Regions from separate parts of the Massilia sp. W12 genome, predicted to be linked through region 2. Evidence: predicted binding sites of a transcription regulator. Region 2 holds the regulator's gene; each other region holds the start of a gene.

Region 1 (7,363 bases), 1.7 Mb from region 2:
ACTTCTGCTGGACAATCGCCTCACGCACCTCGCCATGGCCCAGACTGGTGCAGCCGCACAGACTCTTGCGTTTCGGCGCCGCAGCTGACTGCCCCAGCGTGGCGCACAGAATATTTTGCACCAGCCCGCTGCACGAACCGCAGGAAGCGGATGCCTTGCTGTGCTTGCGCACTTCTTCCAGGCTGTGCAAGCCGCGCTGCTTGATCACCTCCACAATCTGGCCTTTGCACACGCCATTGCAGCCGCACACCTCGGCTTGATCGGGCATCGCGGCGGCAGCGGCAATCGGATCAGCCTGGCCGCCTTGGGCCTGGCCGGCCTGCTCGCCAAACATCAGATAGGGACGCACATCGGCGATTGGCGCCTGTTCTTTCATCAAGCGCAAATACCAGGCCGCATCGGCAGTATCGCCATACAGACAGGCCCCCACCAGGCGCTCATCGCGCAACACCAGACGCTTATACACGCCGGCTGCGGCGTCGCGCAAAATAATTTCCTCGCTGCCTTCGCCGCCCATGAAGTCGCCAGCGGAAAACAAATCCACGCCTGTCACTTTCAAGCGGGTTGAAAGCTGCACGGCGGCAAAAGCGCCATCCTGATCCGCCAGATGGCGCGCACACACCTTGGCCATATCGTACAGCGGGGCGACTAAGCCATATGCTGTGCCGCGATGATTGGCGCACTCGCCCACCGCATAAATATCCGGGTCGCTGGTCTGCAAAACATCATTCACCACCACCCCGCGCGCGCATTCCAGCCCGGCGCTTTTGGCCAAGGCTTCGTCAGGACGGATGCCAACCGCCATCACCACCAATTGCGCCGCCACTTCTTCGCCATCGGCAAAGCGCAGCGCACGCACACGCCCATCTTCATCGCCGAGCAAGGCGGCGGATTGGCGTTTGAGCAAAAAGCGGATGCCGCGCTGCTCCAGTTCCGCTTGCAACAGGCGCGCGGCGTCGGCGTCGAGCTGGCGCTCCATTAACCAATCCGGCAAATGCACCACGCTGACCTCCATGCCGCGATTACGCAAACCGTTGGCCGCTTCCAAGCCCAGCAAACCGCCGCCAATCACCACCGCCTGCTTGTATTGCGCGGCGGCGGCAATCATGCGCTCAGTGTCAGCGATATCGCGATACGCCTGCACCCCTGACAAATCGGCGCCCGGCAGCGGCAGCATGAACGCTTGTGAGCCAGTCGCCAAAATCAATTTGTCATACGGGGTGACACGTCCCTGTTCGTCAATCACATGCTTGGCGTGGCGTGCAATCTGCTGCACTTTGCAGCCGGTGTGCAGGGTCAAACCATGCTGCTTGTACCAGTCCCAATCGTTGATGATGATTTCATCGAGGGATTTTTCACCGGCTAACACCGGCGAGAGTTGAATCCGGTTGTAATTCGGGTGCGGCTCGGCGCCAAACACTGTGATCTCATAGCGATCCGGCGCCAGCGCCAATAATTCTTCCAGGGTGCGCACCCCGGCCATGCCATTCCCCACCAATACCAGTTTTTGCTTTTGCATACCAGCCTCCACACTGAGTGACGCCAAGCCTGCTTGCAAAAACCGGGCCAGACCGGATTTCAGCCGCTAACAGATTGATTTTCTTTACATTTTTATGCAGCAACAAAACCCGCCGGCAGCCGCGCGCACTGCAAACGGGCGCCCCATAACCAGACCAGTGCGTCCCGGCTTGTTTTTAGTGCAACGCACCATAAACAGGCAAAACAAGCCCGCCAGCCTGCGTTTTCCCAAGGAATGCCGCCAGATGCCGTTCACTGTGCAGCGCAACAAAAATCTATCCAGACCGGGACATGGCACAGCAATTGCATAACTGAGCGCAGTTTTGACCCACTGGAGAACGATATGAGCAGTCCTGCATCGACAAGTTTTTGGCGCGCCGGGCATCTGCCGACGCTGTTTGCCGCATTCTTTTACTTCGATTTGAGCTTCATGGTTTGGGTATTGCTGGGGCCTTTAGCGGTCTTGATCGCCAAAGATCTGGCGCTCGATCCGGCGCAAAAAGGGTTGATGGTGGCCACCCCGCTGCTGGCCGGCGCATTATTGCGTCTGGTGATGGGCTTGCTGGTGGATCGTCTGCAACCGAAAAAAGCCGGCATCATCGGCCAGCTGATTGTGATCGCCGCCATGTTCTGGGCCTGGCAATCGGATATGCGCTCGTTTCACAATCTCTTGATTCTGGGCGGTTTGCTGGGCGTGGCCGGGGCCTCGTTTGCGGTGGCTCTGCCGATGGCCTCGCGCTGGTATCCGCCGCAACACCAGGGTAAGGCTCTGGGCATTGCCGGGGCCGGCAATTCCGGCACCGTGTTCGCCGCCCTGTTCGCGCCGGCGCTGGGGCTGGCCTGGGGTTGGCAAAATGTGTTCGGCTGGTGCTTAATCCCCTTGGGCTTAGCGCTGCTGGTGTTTATCTTCATGGCCAAGGATGCGCCGGACGCGCCGCCGCCCAAACCGCTGTCCGCCTATTTGAGCGTTTTGCGCGAAAACGACGCCTGGTGGTTTATGTTTTTCTACAGCGTCACCTTTGGCGGCTTTTCCGGGCTGGCCAGTTCGCTGACGATTTATTTCAATGGCCAATATGGCTTAGCCCCGGTGACAGCAGGCTATTTCACCGCCGCCTGCGTCTTCGCCGGCTCCCTGGTGCGCCCGCTGGGCGGCTGGCTGGCCGACCGTCATGGCGGCATCCGCACCCTGGGTGTGATGTATATGATTGCCGCCTGCGCCCTGTTTTTGGTCAGCTTCGGTTTGCCGCAAGCCAGCCAAGCCCTGTTATGCTTTGTGCTGGCGATGTTAGCGCTGGGCGCGGGCAATGGCGCGGTGTTCCAATTGGCGCCGCAGCGCTTCCGTCAGGAGATCGGGATCATTACCGGCCTGGTCGGCATGGCGGGCGGGATCGGCGGCTTTTATCTGGCCTCCAGCCTGGGCTGGTCGCGCCAATTAAGCGGCAGCTATCAAGTCGGCTTCATCATTTTCGCCCTGCTGGCCGTGTTCGCCCTGTTTGGTTTGTCCCTGGTGAAACAGCGCTGGCGCACCACCTGGGGCAGCAGCGCGGTGACGAACGCCAGAATTTAAAGGAGCAGGCATGCAATTACAACTGGCGGCAGGCTTTTCCACGGAATGCGGGCCACGCAAGGCCAACGAAGATTTCGTTGGCATGGTGACGCCGCTGCCGCCGGTCTGCGCCAGCAAGGGGGTGTTGGCGGCCCTGGCCGATGGCGTCGGCGGCCACGCCGGCGGCCGTCAGGCGGCGGAGTACACGGTGCGCGGTCTGCTCACTGATTACTACGCCACCTCCGACACCTGGAGCGTGCAACACGCTTTGGACAAAGTGATTCAAGCGCTCAATCAATGGCTGCAGCATCAGGGCAGCCAGAATGCGGAATTGAGCGGTATGGCCTGCACCCTGAGCTGCCTGTGTCTGCGCGCACGCAGCTATCATTTTGCGCATGTCGGCGACAGCCGGATTTATCTCTTGCGCGGCGAAACTCTAAGCTGTTTAACCCAAGACCATGTGTGGGAACAGCCGCATATGCGGCATGTGCTGTCACGCGCCATCGGCCTTGACCGGCGCATTTTGATCGACCACGGCCATGGCGATTTGCAGCAGGGCGACACCTTCATCCTGGTCAGCGATGGCGTGTGGGGCGCGCTGCCGCCCTATGTCTGGCTGGACTTGCCGCAACTGCAGGGCATCAGCGGCGATGCGCAAGCGCAGGCGGCGGCGCAAGCCTTGACCGCCGCCGCCCTGGCCGCCGGCGGGCGCGATAACGCCAGCGCGATTGTGCTGTGCGTGCAAAGCCTGGGCGCGCCGGACTTGCAGGAAAGCGTCAGCCGCCTGCAATGGCTGCCGCCGCCGCCCGTGCTGCAAATTGGCGAGACAATTGACGGCATGCAAGTGCTGGCCTGTTTGCAACACAGCGCGCACAGCCTGGTGTATCAGGTGCAGGATGGGGCCGGACGGCTGCTGGTCTTAAAAACCCTGCCAGAAGCCGCCGCCAACGCCGCCGCGCGCCAGGCGCTGGCGCAAGAAGAATGGCTGGCGCGGCGCGTGGTGGCGCGCTTCTTCCCGCAAGTGATCGACGCCCCGGAGCGCCATTGGCTGTACTGGCTGTGCACCTGGCATGCCGGGCGCAGCCTGCAGCAATGGCAGGATGAGGGGCGGCACTGGACGATTCCTGAAATGTTGCGGCTGGCGATCTTAGGCACGCGCGCGCTCGGCGCCTTGCACCGGCGCGGGATTACCCATTGCGATATCAAGCCGGACAATTTGCATCTGGGCGAGGATGGCGAATTGCGCATTCTGGATTTGGGCATTGCGCTGTGTGAAGCGATGCCCGCCGGGGCGGCGCCGCAAGAACGTCCGGCCGGCACGCCCAGCTATCTGGCCCCGGAAATGTTCGCCGGCGCCACCCATGGCCGGCAAAGCGATCTCTATGCCTTTGGCGTGACCCTGTATTACTTGCTGACGCGGCATTACCCGTATGGCGAAGTCGAAGCCTTCCAGCGCCCGCAATTCGGCGCGCCGACTGCGCCGGCGCGCTACCGGCCCGAGATTCCCGTTTGGCTGGAGCATGTGATCTTAAAAGCCGTGGCGGCAGACCCGGCGGCGCGCTTTGAGACGGCGGAAGAATTGCTGTTGGCGCTCGAAGGCGGCGCCGCCCACCCCCTGCCCGCCCCGCGCGCCCTGCCCTTGCTCAAACGCGCCCCGCTGGCGTTTTGGCAAGCGCTGGCCTTGGCGGCGATTGTGTTGAATTTGTATTTGTTGTGGCGTGGCTGAATGAGGCTTTTGCCCATTCAACTTTGAAAATCCAAAAAATACATGACAAATGCATGATATCTCCACAGCAGCATTGCCGGACATCGGCATCGTGCGCAGATTTGAGATTGCCAAGGGTTGCGCTCAAAGCCTGGCATGCACTTTTTTCCGGCAAATCCGCTTTACAGCACACCTCTGTATAAAAATACAGTTAAAATCTTGCCTGATCCTTTTCCCCGCCTGCGCATTTGTTTGCACGCGTTTGGCGGATCGGCGGCAGTTTGTTTAGAATGCCGTCTTTCTTGCCCCGGGATGGGCATTGACGAATGGCAAGCATGGCTACCAAAAAAACCACCACGACCGACTATAGTGAAGCCTCAATCAAGGTGCTCAAGGGTTTGGAACCCGTCAAGCAGCGCCCTGGTATGTACACCCGCACGGAAAATCCGCTGCATATTATTCAAGAAGTGATCGACAATGCTTCCGATGAAGCCTTGGGCGGTCATTGCAAACATATTCAAGTCACGCTGCACGCGGATGGCGCGCTCAGCGTGGAAGACGATGGGCGCGGGATTCCGGTCGGCCTGCACCCGGAGGAAGGCGTGCCCACCGTGGAAATCGTGTTCACCCGGCTGCACGCCGGCGGTAAATTCGATAAGGGTTCCGGCGGCGCATATGCCTTTTCCGGCGGTCTGCACGGGGTCGGCGTGTCGGTCACGAATGCGCTTTCCTCGCGTTTGGAAATCATGGTCTGGCGCAAGGATGAGGCCGGCAACGGCTTGCACCAGATCGCGTTTGCGCATGGCGATGTGGTCAGCCCGCTGCAATCCCAGCCGGCCCCGCGCGATGGCAAAAAATCCGGCACCCGCGTCACCGTCTGGCCGGACGCCAAATATTTTGACTCTGCTGTAATCCCGCTGGCTGAATTGCAGCGCCTCTTGCGCAGCAAAGCAGTCTTGCTGCCGGGCGTGAAAGTCAGCCTGATCAATCAAAAAAGCGGCGACACCCAAAGCTGGCAATACGACCAAGGCTTGCGCGGCTATCTGCAGGAAGAATTGGCGCAGCATGGCAACAGCCAGCTTTTGATTCCCCTGTTTGAAGGCGAGCAATACGCCAATGCCGACGCCGAAGGCTTCGCCGAGGGCGAAGGCGCGGCCTGGGTGGTGGCCTGGACTGAAGATGGCGGCGTGGTGCGCGAGTCGTATGTGAATCTGATCCCGACGCCAAATGGCGGCACCCATGAATCAGGCTTGCGCGAAGGTTTGTTCGGCGCGGTGAAAAGCTTTGTCGAATTGCATTCGCTCTTGCCCAAGGGCGTCAAGCTGCTGCCGGAAGATGTGTTTGCGCGCACCTCCTTTGTGCTCTCGGCCAAGGTGCTCGATCCGCAATTCCAGGGCCAGATCAAGGAAAAACTCAATTCGCGCGATGCGGTGCGCTTAGTCTCCACCTGCTGCCGTCCGCAGCTCGAATTATGGCTCAATCAGCATGTGGAATATGGCAAAAAGCTGGCTGAGTTGGCGATCCGCCAGGCGCAAAGCCGCATGCGCAGCCTGCAAAAAGTCGAAAAGAAAAAATCCTCCGGGGTGGCGGTGTTGCCGGGCAAGCTGACTGATTGCGAATCTTCAGATATCTCGCGCAATGAATTATTCCTGGTCGAGGGCGATTCCGCCGGCGGTTCGGCCAAGATGGGGCGCGATAAAGAATTCCAGGCGATTTTGCCCCTGCGCGGCAAAGTCTTGAATTCCTGGGAAACCGAGCGCGAGCGCCTGTTTGCGAATAATGAAATCCACGATATCGCGGTGGCCATCGGGGTCGATCCGCATGGGCCGCAGGATGAAATCGATTTGTCCGGCCTGCGCTACGGCAAAATTTGCATCCTCTCTGATGCGGACGTGGACGGCTCGCATATCCAAGTGCTGCTCTTGACCCTGTTTTTCCGCCATTTCCCGCAATTGATTGCGCGCGGCAATATCTGGGTGGCGCGCCCGCCGCTGTACCGGGTGGATGCGCCGGCGCGCGGCAAAAAACCGATTCAAAAACTGTACGCGCTGGATGATGGCGAATTGACCGCAATTGAAGACAAATTGCGCAAAGACGGTTTAAAAGAAGGCAGTTGGAGCATTTCCCGCTTCAAAGGCCTGGGTGAAATGAATGCTGAACAGCTGTGGGAAACCACCATGAACCCGGACACGCGCCGCCTCTTGCCGGTGGCTTTAGGGGAATTCGGTTTTGACGCTTCGATGGCGCGCTTCAATATGTTAATGGGCAAGGGCGAGTCGCAAGCGCGCCGCTCCTGGCTGGAAGAGCACGGCGACGAAGTGGAAGCGGATATTTGATGCGGCGGCGCGGCCATGGCATACAATGCCTGCATCACCGCTTGAGGATTGAGCAATGATTATTGGAATCGACCTGGGAACCACCAACAGCCTGTGCGCGTATTGGCGCGACGGCAAAGCCCACATCATCCCGAATGCGCTGGGCGAATCACTCACACCATCAGTGGTCGGGCTGGATGATGATGGCTCGATTCTGGTCGGGCGCGCCGCGCGCGAGCGCTTGCAAACCCACCCCGAACGCACCACCGCGCTGTTTAA
Region 2 (7,363 bases):
ATGGCGATTTGCGCCGCTTGATTGAACAGGCGCGCGACTTCCAGCAAATCAATATCGCCGATGTGATGCAAACCAAACCGCGCTGCATCGAACCCGAACGGCTGGCGGTGGATGCGGTGGCGATGATGGAAGAATTCCGTATCAATCAATTACTGGTGGCGCGCGGCGATGAATTGCTGGGCGCGCTGCATATCCACGATCTGACCCGCGCCAAGGTGATTTGATGCATGTCGATTTCTCTACCCTGCCGGCGCCGCTGCTGGCGCGCGCCGCGCAAGTTGAATTGATGATTTTCGATGTCGATGGCGTGCTCACCGACGGCGGCCTGTATTACGGCGAATTGGGCGAGCAGGTCAAACGTTTCAATGTGCACGACGGACTGGCAATCAAGCATTTGCCAGAGTTTGGCATCCGCACCGCGATTATCAGCGCACGCCTGTCCCCGCTGACCGCGAAACGCGCGCATGATCTCGGCATTTCCCATGTCTATCAGGGTGCGCAGCAAAAACAGATCGCCTTCGCCGATCTGCTGGCGGAATTGAATCTGTCGCCGCAAGTCTGCGGCTATCTGGGCGATGATGTGATCGACCTGCCGCTGTTGCGCCGGGTCGGCTTCGCCGCCAGCGTGGCCAATGGCCGGATCGAAGCGCAACAGATGGCGCACTATGTCAGCCAGGCCGGCGGCGGCGCTGGCGCGGCGCGCGAAGTGTGCGAATTGCTGCTGTTTGCGCGCGGGCGCAGCCTGGCCGAATTATTCAACGCTTGAGGCCAGCATGAGCGACTCCGCCAGCCATGACCGTTTCCGCCTGATTGCCTTGCTGACGCTCGCCGCAGTGATTACGCTGTCCAGTTATTGGCTGCTGGACGTGCTGCGCCAGGGCGCGCCGGCGGCGGCTGAGGCCAACAAATCGAATGACCCGGATTATTTTGTCGAAAACTTTCATGTGGTGCGCCTGAGTCAGGATGGCAAGCCGAAAGACATCATGTCCGGCAAATTGCTGACGCACCGCCCGCTGAATGACAAATCCGATGTGCAGCAAGTCCAGGTCTTGAGCTTCAATCCCGCGCAAAGCCCGCTGCGGGTGCAAGCCCGTCAAGCCTTGATCGAACACCAGAATAATCGCGTGCTGTTGCAAGGGGAAGTGGAATTGGTGCGCAGCGCCGATGCGCGCAGCGAAGGCTGGACCATGCGCAGCCCCAGCTTATGGATGCTGCCGGATGACGACCAGATGCAAACCGATGATCAGGTGCAAATTCTCAGCGGCAAATCACAGTTGCATGGCAAGGGCATGCTGGTGGACAACGCCAAAGGCCAGTTCAGCCTGCAGCAACAAGTGCGCGCCAGTTTCGCGCCGGCAATCAAAGGAAGCGCCAAATGATGCGGCGCACCCTGCCCTGCTTGCCCGCCCTGCTTGCGCTGCTTGCCGCCGCGCCGGCGGCGGCGGAAAAAGCCGATCGCAACAAGCCCACCGAAGTACAGGCTGCGCGCATGTGGTTTGACGATGTGAAGCAAATCAACAGCTTCAGCGGCAACGTCCACCTTACGCGCGGCAGTTTGCAGATGAAAGCCGAACGCATGACCTTGAATCAGGATGCCGCCGGCTTTCAATTTCTCGAATTGCATGGCGGGGCCGGCAAAACGGCCAGCTACCGTCAAAAGCGCGAGGGGCTGGATCAGTGGGTCGAAGGAGCCGCCGATCGCATTGAATACGACAGCAAAAGCGAACTGGTGAAATTTCATACGCGCGCACGGGTCCGGCGTCTGCAGGGCAATCAAGTGCTGGAAGAAATTTCCGGCGCCACGATTGTGTATGACAGTGTGCGCGAGACATTCCAAGTGCAAAACGGCCCGGCAACGGCGGGACAGGACAACCGCATCACCACGGTGATTCAACCGCGCAAGCCGGATCAGGACACAAAATGACAGAACAACGCAACAACAGTAAATTGCAAGTGCGCGGCCTGCAAAAATCATATGGCAAGCGCATGGTGGTGCATGACGTCGCGCTGCAAGTTGAGAGCGGCGAAGTGATTGGTTTGCTGGGGCCGAACGGGGCCGGCAAAACCACCTCGTTTTATATGATCGTCGGCCTGGTGCCGGCGGACGCCGGGAATATTGAATTGGACGGCGCCGACATCACACGCATGCCGATTCACCAGCGCGCCGTGCGCGGCCTGTCCTATCTGCCGCAGGAAGCCTCGGTGTTTCGCAAGCTCAGTGTGGAAGACAATATCCGCGCCGTGCTGGAACTGCAACGCCCGCAAGGCCGTCCTTTGAGTACGCAGCAAATTGATGACAAACTCAATCAACTGCTGGCCGATTTGCAAATTGAGCGGCTGCGCGAAAATCAAGCGCTGTCCCTCTCAGGCGGCGAGCGGCGGCGGGTGGAAATCGCGCGCGCCTTAGCCACCGATCCGCGCTTTGTGCTGCTGGATGAACCGTTTGCCGGGGTGGATCCGATCGCTGTGATCGAAATTCAGCGCATTGTGCGTTTTTTAAAAGAACGCGGCATCGGCGTCTTGATCACCGACCATAATGTGCGTGAAACCCTGGGCATCTGCGACCGCGCATATATCATCAACCAGGGTTCCGTGATGGCCAGCGGCAGACCACAAGATATCATTGCGGATGAATCGGTACGCCGCGTGTATCTGGGGGAACACTTCCGCATGTAAGCACAGCATTTCAGGACCGCCATGAAACAGTCGCTGCAACTTCGCACCTCGCAACATCTGGCGCTGACGCCGCAATTGCAACAGTCGATCCGCCTGTTGCAACTCTCCACGCTTGAATTGCAGCAGGAATTGGCGCAGATGTTGTCGGAAAACCCCATGCTGGAGCGCACCGATGATCCGCTCGATCATTCCGTGCGCTTGTTAGCCGACGGCGCCATCAGCAACAGCCCGGCGAGTGAGGCCGGCATGCCTTCAGAAAATCCGGCCCCCGAAGCGGAAGCGCCGGCAACTGCAGAAGCCGGCAACAGCGAAGAAAACAGCTTCGAGCATGATGGCGATGGCATGCTGCAAGACAGCTTGAGTTTTGAAGATGCGCCGGGCGCGCGCTCGGCGGACGATGAAGATATGCGCCCGCAGCTGGAAGACGCCAGCAACAGCCTGCGCGACCATTTGCTGGAACAAATGCGCGTCACTGCCCGCACCCAACGCGACCGCGCCCTGCTTGAATTCCTGATAGACAGCTTAGATGAGAATGGCTATCTTGAAGAGAGCCTGGAAGCCTTGCTGGAAAGTCTGCCGGCTGAATTGGAAATTGAATTGGAGGAATTGCAGACCAGTTTAAAACTGCTGCAAAGCTTTGACCCGCCCGGCGTTGGCGCGCGCAATCTGTCTGAATGCCTGGCGCTGCAAATCCGCCAATTGCCAAAAGCGCCAATGGTGACGCGCCGCCATGCGCTGCAAATCGTCGAGCAGCATTTGCCGCTGCTGGCGGCGCGCGACTACACCAGGCTGAAAAAAGCCATGGACTGCGACGACGAGGATTTGCGCGAAGCGCAAGCCCTGATCCGTCTGTGCCAACCCCATCCGGGCGCCGCTTTTGGCGCTTCCGATAAAGACCATGTGGCGCCGGATGTGATCGTCAAACGCAACCGCAACGGCTGGAGCGTGAGCTTGAATCCGGACGTGATGCCGCGCTTGCGCGTGAATGCGCTGTACGCCTCGATGTTGAAGCAAAACAAGGGCGATGGCGGCTTGAGCAACCAACTGCAGGAGGCGAAATGGCTGATCAAAAATATGCGTCAGCGCTATGAAACCATCCTCCGCGTGGCGCAAGCAATCGTGGAGCGGCAACGCAACTTTTTCGCCCATGGCGCAGTTGCGATGCGCCCCCTTGTGTTACGTGAAATTGCTGATACACTAGGATTACACGAGAGCACAATCTCGCGTGTGACGACTCAAAAATATATGCTGACCCCGCACGGCATGTTTGAGTTGAAATACTTCTTTGGCAGCCATGTCGCCACTGAAGCGGGGGGCGAAGCGTCATCAACGGCGATACGCGCACTGATCAAGCAACTGATAGGAGCAGAAGATCCCAAAAATCCCCTTTCTGACAGCAAACTTGCAGATATGCTGGGTGAACAGGGTATGGTGGTCGCACGTCGCACTGTGGCCAAATACCGTGAAGCTCTGAAAATCCCGGCAGTGGCGCTGCGCAAAAGCCTGTAGCGGCTTCATCCTCCGGTTCCCCGGGCCTGACTCCACCGCGCACAGGAAGTGCAGCCTTCACGTAGCAGCAGTAGTATCCGGTTGTCTGAATGATGCAGGCGGCTCTTGAAAACGCCAAAACCGCAAGCATATGCATGACAGGCAACATCACAATAGGAGTCTGTATGAACCTCACCATCAGTGGACATCATCTCGAAGTGACCCCCGCCATTCGCGCTTTCGTTGAAAACAAGCTGGAAAGAATCAAACGCCATTTTGATCAAGTGATCGACATATCGGTGATTCTGAGCGTGGATAAGCTAAGCGAAAAATCGAAAAGGCAAAAGGCTGAAGTAACGTTACGGGTCAGCGGCAAGTCCATTTATGTGGAAAGCGTGTCAGAAGATTTGTATGCAGCCATTGACACCCTGCTGGACAAACTCGACCGTCAGGTATTGAAGCACAAGACCAAGGTGCAAGATCACAATCATACTTCCATCAAATACATGTCAGGCAGCAGCGCCGACGCTGAAGAAGCTGAAGCTGCATAAACACATCCAACAGACGCACACCGGCGGGGCGCTATGCGCCCCGCATGCATTTTCAGCCTCGCGCACATACAATGTGCTACCAGCCCGCTGACATGTTTCCCGATTCCCCGGCGTTGTTGCGCCCCCTGGCAACATGCAAACCCGGGGCCATCGCATGAAATCGGCCAGGCTTGTTTGACAAAACCTTCTCTTTAGCGCGCAGGCCGGTAACACGCATTGCCGTTTGCGCATCCGGCTGGCTGGCGCTGCTCCGTCAGCAGCTTGCTATCCTGCCTGCTTCATGCAAGAACGGAAACTGCCGGACATCAGGCGGAACCTTGATACGATTGCCCTGCATGCAGGCTGCGTCGTCGTTGCGCCTGGCTGTAAAGCCGGTAAACTGGGCGCCAGGGCCTGTTCAACTGAGGAATCAAGGATGACTGACTATGTAAAAACCGAAGTGCGCGGCGGATTCGGCGTAATCACGCTGGATCGCCCCAAGGCATTGAATTCGCTTTCACTGGAAATGGTGCGCGCCTTGCACCAGATCCTTTCCAGCTGGCGCGCAGACGCCGCAATTAGCGCCGTACTGCTGCGCAGCAGCAGCGACAAAGCGCTGTGCGCCGGCGGCGATATCCGCTTTTTCCATGACAAGGGCAAGCTCACACCGCAAGGCGGCAGCGCCTTGCTGGAAGATTTTTTCACCGAAGAATACACACTGAATCATTTGATTCATCACTACCCCAAACTCTATATCGCCTTAATGGATGGCGTGGTGATGGGCGGCGGCATGGGGATTGCGCAAGCCGGGCCGCAAGCGCGCCTGCGCATCGTCACTGAGCGCAGCAAGATCGCCATGCCGGAAGTGAATATCGGCTTATTCCCCGACGTGGGCGGGACATACTTTCTGCCACGCTGCCCGCAATTCAGCGGACGTTGGCTGGCGCTGTGCGGCGAGGCGATTGGGGCCGCAGACGCAATCTGGTGCGGACTGGCCGACTGCTTCGTGCCGGCCCGCCACATCAGCGCGCTGCAAGATACTTTGTGCGCCAGCGCCGGAGCCGATGCAGCGCAAGTCGCGGCAGCGTTTTGCGCCCCCTTTGCCGCCGAATTGCCGCCCGCACGCATCGCGCCACAAGCTGATTTGATTGCCCGCCATTTCGCACATGAATCCGTGGCGCAGATCCAAGCCGCGCTCGCAGCGGATCCCGCTCCTTTCGCGCAAGCCAGCCTGGACAGCATGCAAAAACGCTCGCCCCTGCTGATGTCTGTCACATTGGAAGCGTTGCGGCGCGGTGCGCAAATGTCAGTGGCGGATTGCCTGCGGATGGAAAGAAGTCTGGTGCGGCGCACTTTCGAGCATGGTGAAGTGATTGAAGGGGTGCGCGCGCTGGCGGTCGATAAAGATAATGCGCCACGCTGGCATCCCGCAAGCCTGGCGGAAGTGACAGAGCAGCAGCTGCAAGAGATGTTTGCGCCTGTCTGGCCGGAATGGGCACACCCCTTGCGCCATCTGGACTGAATGCGGCTTAACTGGCGTTGATATCAAACAGGCGGCGGTGTTCGCGCATGGCGTAGCGGTCTGTCATGCCGGCGATGTAGTCGGCAATCTGGCGCGCCTGCAGCTGCTGCCCGTCCATGCGCGCCGCCTGATACGGTGGCGGCAGCAGCACCGGCTCTTGCATGAAGGCGTCGAATAATTCGCGGATAATGCGGCGCGCCTTGCTGGTCATGCGCAGCACTTGATAATGGCGATACAGATTGTGCAGCAAAAAATGTTTCAGTTCGCGCGCCTGCTGCGCCATCTGCGCGGAAAACGCGATTAAGGGCGGCGACTGCCGCACCGCATCCGGACTGGCCGGTTGATGCGTTTCGATCAATTTGCGCGACTCTTGAATCAAATCCACAATCAGCGCATTAATCATGCGGCGCAGGGTTTCATACACTGCGCGCCGGCCACTGACGCCGGGACACTCTTGCAATGCCTGCTGATGGCAACTGGCGAATAAGGCGACTTCCATCAATTGCTCCAACTGCAGCAAACCGGAGCGCAAGCCATCATCGATATCATGGTTGTTATAAGCGATTTCATCGGCCAGATTCGCCACTTGCGCTTCCAGGGTCGGCTGACCGCCTTGTAAAAAGCGCAGGCCGACTTCGCCCAACTCGCGCGCATTATTCTGCGAACAATGCTTGAGTATGCCCTCGCGGGTTTCAAACATCAGATTCAAACCGTCTTTGTCGGCGTAATGCTGTTCCAGCTGATCCACCACGCGCAAACTTTGCAGATTATGCTCAAAGCCGCCAAAGGCGCGCATGCAGGCATTCAACTCGTCCTGTCCCGCATGTCCAAACGGGGTATGCCCCAGATCATGGGCGAGGGAAATCGCTTCCACCAGATCTTCATTCAAGCGCAGATTGCGCGCCAGCGCACGCGCAATTTGCGCCACTTCCAGGCTGTGCGTTAAGCGGGTGCGGAACAGATCGCCTTCATGGTTGACGAAGACCTGGGTTTTATATTCCAGCCGGCGAAATGCGGTGGAATGAATGATGCGGTCGCGGTCACGCTGAAATTCGGTGCGCGCAAATGAAGCCGGCTCCGTTTGCCGGCGCCCGCGCGAAGCGCTGCTGCGCGCGGCAAATGGCGCCAGATGCTGCTCAAAACTGTC
Region 3 (7,363 bases), 1.1 Mb from region 2:
TAACCATTCAGTTTAACCCAAGTGCTTCGTTTCAAAAAGAATGCCACCCCCGATGCATATTCAACTTTCTTATATTCATCGGCATTCTCACCTTTTTGATAGGCAGTTATCCATTTTGCCTCACCATTCTCATTGAAAAAGCCACCTTGCTCTTGGATAACGCCATTTGGGTAAAACACGGTTGGCGCTAACACCCCCAGTTGTGGATGTTTTTTGAGAATCGCCAACATATCATCAACAAAATAATCCGGCGCCACCACATCACTGTTTATAATCGCCAGATATTCAGCCTTAGCCTGTTTTGCCCCGAAATTGCAAGATAAGAGATACCCTTCATTCTCTTTTTCCAGAATTTTTACGTTTTTAAATTGCTTATACTTTTCCAATACAGAACTATCTTCAGTTGAGCCATCATTCACCAGCAAAATACGATACAAGCTCTCGTTTTCAGAGGTTAAGATGCTGTCAACGCAGGTTTGCAGATAATCAAATCCATTATAAAAAGGGATGATAATGTCAATTTGATATTCAGCTGCTTTGACATTATTAAAGCGCTCCTTGATTGCCTCTTGCATTTTTTCAAATGAATCAGCAACAGTTTCACTGTCAGGCGCACGTTTTCCGATAAATGGGGCTATTGCATCAATTTTCTTTTTCATCATACGATAATCATTTTCATATTCATCGTATGCTTCTTCGCCAAATTGAATATTATCCCAAAGCAAAATCAACGGATTACCAACTGTTTTGCCGTGCTTTTCGGGTGATAAATATGGCGAACTCTTCCGCTTCTCCTGCTCACCATGCAAGAAAAAGTGTGACAGCGGATTGGCTTTTGCTTCACGTACATCCTGATTCTGATCGAGATAATATCGCCCATCGAATATTACGCTTGTCGCATAATACTGATCATGGTTCTCCATATAATCCAGCAGCGGAGTTCTGTGATTATCAAAATCATATAATTCAGGCGTTAATTCATACTCACGCATAAACCATGGAGTATCAAAAATAGGATTGGGATTACTATTTACGCCATTCGTCATCAAATAATGCACCAAAGGTGCGACAGGAATCCCTTTCAGATAAGTATCGCTATACCATTGTCCCCAAAAGAGAATATTGATCGACAAAGGCCATAATTTTTTATCTTCGATGTACTTTTCCACGAATTCCACAATGTTCGCAGTTTCCACCTTTTGCCGAGTCAAATGCACAACATCCAACAATTTACTGAGGCAAATCATTTCCACCAAATCAACAACCGCAATGCGTTTGTTTTCAACTTCGATAAGTTTTTTGTTCCCTTTGCTACGCGGACGCTTAACAATATCGGCAGCAACCACATCTACCCAGCCAACAATTGAATCCCGCTCTATTCTCAATTGGAAAGCGTCCGGCATTACGCCGACTTTCGAGAAGTCAAACATGAAACCACGAAATGGCTCACCCAACTCTTCTTTAGCCTCTTTGGAATATATGTTTGCCACACAGGTTTGCAAGCAGACATCCCCCACCATCAAATCGACTGTTGCTTCGCCGATTTCACTGTACACCCAACCTATTAAAGTCTGACCTTCAAAATGCTGGATACAATAGTTGAATTCCACATCACTGTCCATAATCATCCGCAAAACAAAAAAGCATGTTAGTAATTCAAGGCAACATCTGCCTCACCTTGTTTCCTGCAGTCAACCACAATACTGATCACAAGCGAGCCACTCCGGCCAATCAAATGCTTCAACCTTAATCATGCTCTCATAATTAAGGTTGATACTGGCTTGGACTCTGCTATCTTCATTGCCCACTGGTTTCACGCCGAGCAAATTTTATCCACGCACATTGCCGTTGTTTGATATTAACACGGCATATCTTCATGCCAATAGACGCAATGCGTCATCCAACTTCCTTGCTGTGCTTATTGGTAACCAAAGTGCTCATTAACATCTTTCAAGTACATATTAAACCACTCGATTCTTTCCATGAAATACGCATCATTCTTCCAGCGCCCCACGCTCAAATCGATTGTTTCAGAGGTAACATGTTCTTTTTCAAACTCTGCGGCCCCTCCTGCCGTTTGCCGTTTTTGTTTTTTCTTCGCTTTTTTGCCGAAATAGCGATCCAGCTGTTTGCTCACTTTGCCCGGATCTTTAACCATCTCCTCATAGCGAACCACATGCCACTGCGGGAATGTTTTCAACACACATATCATTTGTTGTGCGATTGCCCGGAGTTCTTTATACTCCTGCTCTGTACTGAAATCTGTAAAATCTGAATTTGGGAAGCGTAGTTTATATTGACGGGTTGAACAGATCAAATCCCTTAAATCGCGAATCAATACTATACCTTTTGTTTCATACAGCAAATTAAGCAAGCACAAACATTCAATTCCGGAACTTGAAATTTTTTCAACATAGTATTGATCTTCTTCCGCCATTTCAAGATAATCCGAAATCCCTTTGTTAAGCCCATTCAATGCAGAATTGACAATTATTGCATCAACTTCTTCTTTTTGCGCTTTCGCTATTGCCGGCGCATCGAAGAAGATCATGTCATTTTTAAAGAACATCAGATCGGTAAAGTTTGCACAGAACTGTGCGCTCAATGTTCGAATTGTTAAGAGTGTGCGTGCGCACAAATAAGTCACGGCTCTTGTTTCATACGGCGCAGTGCCTGGAATATTGACATATTCCTTATCCTTCATCAATTTCATTAAACCTGATGAACCACTCCGCCCCATACTGAACAATGGAGCAATACGCACCTCTTTATACTGGCTCTTTCTGCGGAATTTGGTTAAATTTACATGTAACTCAAATTCAACAAAGTGATAATAACTGCCATCATCCGCAATTATTTTCAGCTTACATACTGACACTTCTCTTGTGAAAAGATAAAAAGGCAGCCAAATTGAGAATCCCTTACCATTAATATCGTTGGCGGTAAGATCAGGCCTATCTTGAAGCTCGACGTTAATTGGCGATATAGGGTTGTCATCTACCTCAAAAATTATACGCTCTATGTTCCTCCCCCCGATTGCGCACCATCCCGTCAATTCAAAGATGTAATTCCACCTTACACCTTCTTTCACACCCTCCAGACTCCCTTGTAATACATCTAAGTTATATATATTATAATTTTTCAATGTGAGTTGCATGCTACACACCTTCTTCCCGAGTTGCCGGCTGGATAATTTTGCGTCGCTTTTTTTGAAATTTGCGTACGCTGTCAGTTTAACTTCAACAATTTTCCGCTGTGTTACGCCATCTTGCTTCCCTCATGCATTCACATTTTTTGCAACGCTGCACGGGCTGTCAACTTGAGCACTTTTCCCGCATCCAATGCCTCATAGTCAGTCCATGCCAAACCGCTCGCTGCAGCAAACCGGATTATGTCGTCACTGCAAACAGCCATAATACGTGACGGGACTTCCATCCAAACCTGATGCCTGCGTTCGGACGGCATCGTTACAACTTGCCGTCATACCATTAGCCGCTCAATACGAACACGGCTTAACCTGTCATACATATGGCTTAGCTGAGGCTCGATTGCACATCCATCCAGCTCTGGTGCAGGCCTCCTTGGGCTGTATCATTTGCAACAAGTTTGGCTTGATGGCAATCATACAGCATCTGACTGCATTTTCCCGTTATTGCAGCTTTGCACGCTCAGCTCAAGTGCAGCAGAGGCAGCAGTCTGAAAATTATACAAGCAGCGACGCGCGTTCTTTCTGCTTGCAAAGCGCTTGTTTGTCCCCTTTTTTTCAAAACAGCAAGCAGTGCACATGACTCACTGAAGTTCATTCGTGAACACTGGATCTGTGCTCTCCCTGGGAAGCTGATGGCGAGCCGGCCCGCCATGTTTGTTGACAAACATGTCTGAAAGTGGTGAAGAGTAATATGCGCTCTGACAGCAACAAGATTGCCATTTTCCTGTGAAAAGTCATTGACACCAAAATTGCAACCCTGCTACATTTGCCATACCGGAAACAATTAGAAACAATCACATGCCGGGATTGCACCGACAGACTCACCGTCACGCAATGTCTGCCTTCAGAAGCAGACGATGCACCACCATACTGAGGATTACATGCTGAAATTGAACTTTGCTGCACGCTTGCTCGCCACTGCCGCTATCGCCACCCTGCCCGCACTCGCACACGCCGGTTATAACGGCGATTTCGCGAGTCTGAGCTTCTCTCACAATGCATTTGGCACGCCTGTTTTCAGCAACCCTGCCCAGGTCGGCGCCGGCGTTGAATTCAGCGCATTGAGCGTTGATAATTTCGGTCACCGCTGGACTTTGAACGGCGATGTGTCTGACAATGGCTTTACGCTGTTCTGGACTGAAAGCACGCGTGCACATGAGCCGAATGGCGGCAATATTTCGATGAGCGTACCGGCGGAATTCACCCTGTCCTTCGCCAATTCCACCGTGCAACCGCTGATGCTGCAGTCCTATTCCAGCCAGGGCCGTTACAGCAATGGCCAAGCGCGTCTGACCGGGATCGAATACCTGAATGCGAATACGGTCAAATTCAAATTCAATGCCCTGTATGACACTGACCGCTATGTGTTTGCCAACGCCGTGCCGGAAGCGCAAACTTACGCCATGATGCTGGGCGGTCTGGCGATGCTGGGCTTGTTCTCACGCCGCCGCAAACAAGCTTGATCAGGCTTGTTGTCAGCAATAAAAAACCCGGCGTTTGCCGGGTTTTTTATTGTGCAAGCGCCGCATGCGGCGCTGCAATTTATTTGCGCTCAGACATCGGCGGCACATTGCGCACCGGCGAGCCGGAGAACAATTGACGCGGACGGCCGATTTTCTGTTCCGGATCGGAAATCATTTCATTCCATTGCGCGATCCAACCCACGGTGCGCGCCATGGCGAAAATGCCGGTGAACAGTTGTACCGGAATGCCCAGTGCGGATTGCACGATGCCGGAGTAGAAATCGACGTTCGGATACAGCTTGCGTTGTACGAAGTAATCGTCTTCCAACGCAATCTTTTCCAATGCCATCGCGAGCTTGAATTGCGGATCGTTTTCCAGACCCAGCTCGGCCAGCACTTCGTGGCAGGTTTCGCGCATCAGCTTGGCGCGCGGGTCGTAGTTCTTGTACACGCGGTGGCCAAAACCCATCAGCTTCACGCCCGAGCTCTTGTCTTTCACTTTTTTGACGAATTCGCCAATCTTGTCCACGCTGCCAATATCGCGCAGCATGTTCAGTGCGGCTTCATTCGCGCCGCCGTGCGCCGGGCCCCACAGACAGGCGATGCCGGCGGCGATACAGGCGAAAGGATTCGCGCCGCTGGAGCCGGACAGGCGCACGGTCGAGGTGGAAGCGTTTTGTTCGTGATCAGCGTGCAGGATCAGGATACGATCCAGCGCGCGCACCAGCACATCATTCACTTTGTATTCTTCGCACGGGGTGGCGAACATCATACGCATGAAGTTGGCGGTGTAAGACAGGTCATTGCGCGGATACACGAAAGGCTGGCCCATCGAGTATTTATGCGCCATCGCCACCAAAGTCGGCATCTTGGCGATCAAACGGATCGCGGAAACGCGGCGATGGTGCGGGTCATTGATATCCAGCGAATCGTGGTAGAAGGAAGCCAGCGCGCCCACAGTGCCGACCAGCACCGACATCGGGTGCGCATCGCGACGGAAACCACGGAAGAAGAATTGCATCTGCTCGTGCACCATGGTGTGATAGGTGACGGTCTTGACGAAATCATTCTTTTCAGTGGCGTTCGGCAGTTCGCCATTAAGCAAGAGGTAGCAGGTTTCGAGGAAATCGCAATTTACGGCCAGCTGTTCGATCGGATAACCGCGATACAGCAATTCGCCCTTGTCGCCATCGATATAGGTGATGGCGGAATTACAGGAGGCGGTGGACATAAAGCCCGGGTCATAGGTGAATTTACCGGTTTCGCCGTACAACTTGCGAATATCGATCACATCCGGGCCGATGGTTCCCTTGTAAATCGGAAATTCTATCGAGGGGCTGCCGTCAGAAAACGACAGGGTTGCTTTGGTCTCGGATTTGTTCATGGCTCTTCCTTCATCAAGGGGTGAGTCTAAATATAAAAAAAATGTCCATACCAACTGCAATGTCTTGCCACGCCTCCTGCGGGTTTTTCAGCCCATGCATGCAACATATCAGGCATGGGCCAAGTGTCAAGGCTGCTGTCAGCCTGTCACCCGCAAAAACCGCGCTGATGGTTACGCCGCCTGCAAACGCGTCAGCAGGCGCAACACTGACGGCGTGGCCAGTGTCCCTTCCGGCGCACACCGTGCAAGCAGCAAATCCAGCAATTGGTTATCAGACAGGTCGAGCAATTGGGACAGCGCCCCCACATCCTCATCCGACAGCTCCAACTCGTGTGCGTCCAGAAAGCGGGTCAGAATCAGGTCATTTTCGAGCAAACCGCGCCGCGCGCGCCAGCGCAGTCGCGCGCGACGGGTTGCATCATCCTGGTGGCGTTCTTGCATGCCTGACCTCAAACCGCCCGCCGCAACATCAATTCCTTGATCTTGCCGATTGCCTTGTTCGGGTTCAAACCCTTGGGGCAGACATCGACGCAATTCATAATCGAGTGACAGCGGAATAAGCGGTATGGATCTTCCAGATTATCCAGTCGGGCGCCGGTAGCCTGGTCGCGGCTGTCCGCAATGAAGCGGTAGGCTTGCAACAGGCCGGCGGGGCCGACGAATTTATCCGGATTCCACCAGAACGAGGGACAGGAGGTCGAGCAGCTGGCGCACAGAATGCACTCATACAGCCCATCCAATTCCTCACGTTCAGCCGGCGACTGCAGACGTTCTTTTTCCGGCGGAATGCTGTCATTTTGCAAATACGGCGTGATCGAGTGATATTGCTTGAAAAATTGCGTCATATCGACGATCAGGTCGCGCACCACCGGCAAACCAGGCAGCGGGCGCAGTGTCACCGGCTCGCTTAACTCGTTCAAATTGGTGGTGCAGGCAAGGCCGTTTTTGCCATTGATGTTCATCGCGTCCGAACCGCACACGCCTTCACGGCAGGAGCGGCGCAACGCGAGCGAATCATCCACATCCGACTTGATGCGCTGCAAGGCATCCAGCAGCATCTTGTCAGTGTCTTGCAACGTCACTTCCAGATCTTGCATATAGGGACGGGCGTCCTTATCCGGATCGTAACGGTAAATCTTGAATTTCATTGTACGTGGCATGTTTCTACCCTTGGCTAAGTACTTTGGAAGCGTCAGAAGGTGCGTTCTTTCGGCGGAATTGTCTCCACCGTCAGCGGTTTGGTCACCACGCGCTTGTACTCCAGATGGTTGTCATGCGAGAACCACAGCGTGTGCTTCATCCAGCTGT

Evidence for each region. Region 2 encodes sigma-54, which starts transcription at its own class of promoters, with help from an activator protein. Its sites were predicted from a motif close to TGGCANGNAANCTGCTTT; they were not measured.
Region 1: V8J88_RS12000 (nitrate/nitrite transporter) is a predicted target of sigma-54. The motif match lies at 1,811-1,828, and genes of this name have one in related genera.
Region 3: V8J88_RS14350 (PEP-CTERM sorting domain-containing protein) is a predicted target of sigma-54. The motif match lies at 3,947-3,964, and genes of this name have one in related genera.

What each region holds. Positions count from the first base shown of each region.
Region 1 covers NZ_CP147776.1:3,011,877-3,019,239, forward strand. Annotated here, with positions in the region: gene nirB (nitrite reductase large subunit NirB) at 1-1,519, opposite strand, end outside; gene V8J88_RS12000 (nitrate/nitrite transporter) at 1,862-3,085, shown strand; gene V8J88_RS12005 (bifunctional protein-serine/threonine kinase/phosphatase) at 3,096-4,790, shown strand; gene V8J88_RS12010 (DNA topoisomerase IV subunit B) at 5,105-7,105, shown strand; gene V8J88_RS12015 (molecular chaperone HscC) at 7,161-7,363, shown strand, end outside.
Region 2 covers NZ_CP147776.1:4,721,522-4,728,884, forward strand. Annotated here, with positions in the region: gene V8J88_RS19170 (KpsF/GutQ family sugar-phosphate isomerase) at 1-224, shown strand, start outside; gene V8J88_RS19175 (HAD hydrolase family protein) at 224-766, shown strand; gene lptC (LPS export ABC transporter periplasmic protein LptC) at 774-1,379, shown strand; gene lptA (lipopolysaccharide transport periplasmic protein LptA) at 1,376-1,924, shown strand; gene lptB (LPS export ABC transporter ATP-binding protein) at 1,921-2,676, shown strand; gene V8J88_RS19195 (RNA polymerase factor sigma-54) at 2,698-4,185, shown strand; gene raiA (ribosome-associated translation inhibitor RaiA) at 4,350-4,715, shown strand; gene V8J88_RS19205 (enoyl-CoA hydratase/isomerase family protein) at 5,131-6,216, shown strand; gene V8J88_RS19210 (deoxyguanosinetriphosphate triphosphohydrolase) at 6,224-7,363, opposite strand, start outside.
Region 3 covers NZ_CP147776.1:3,575,822-3,583,184, forward strand. Annotated here, with positions in the region: gene V8J88_RS14340 (glycoside hydrolase family 99-like domain-containing protein) at 1-1,610, opposite strand, end outside; gene V8J88_RS14345 (hypothetical protein) at 1,919-3,157, opposite strand; gene V8J88_RS14350 (PEP-CTERM sorting domain-containing protein) at 4,090-4,671, shown strand; gene gltA (citrate synthase) at 4,751-6,055, opposite strand; gene V8J88_RS14360 (succinate dehydrogenase assembly factor 2) at 6,227-6,496, opposite strand; gene V8J88_RS14365 (succinate dehydrogenase iron-sulfur subunit) at 6,505-7,215, opposite strand; gene sdhA (succinate dehydrogenase flavoprotein subunit) at 7,248-7,363, opposite strand, start outside.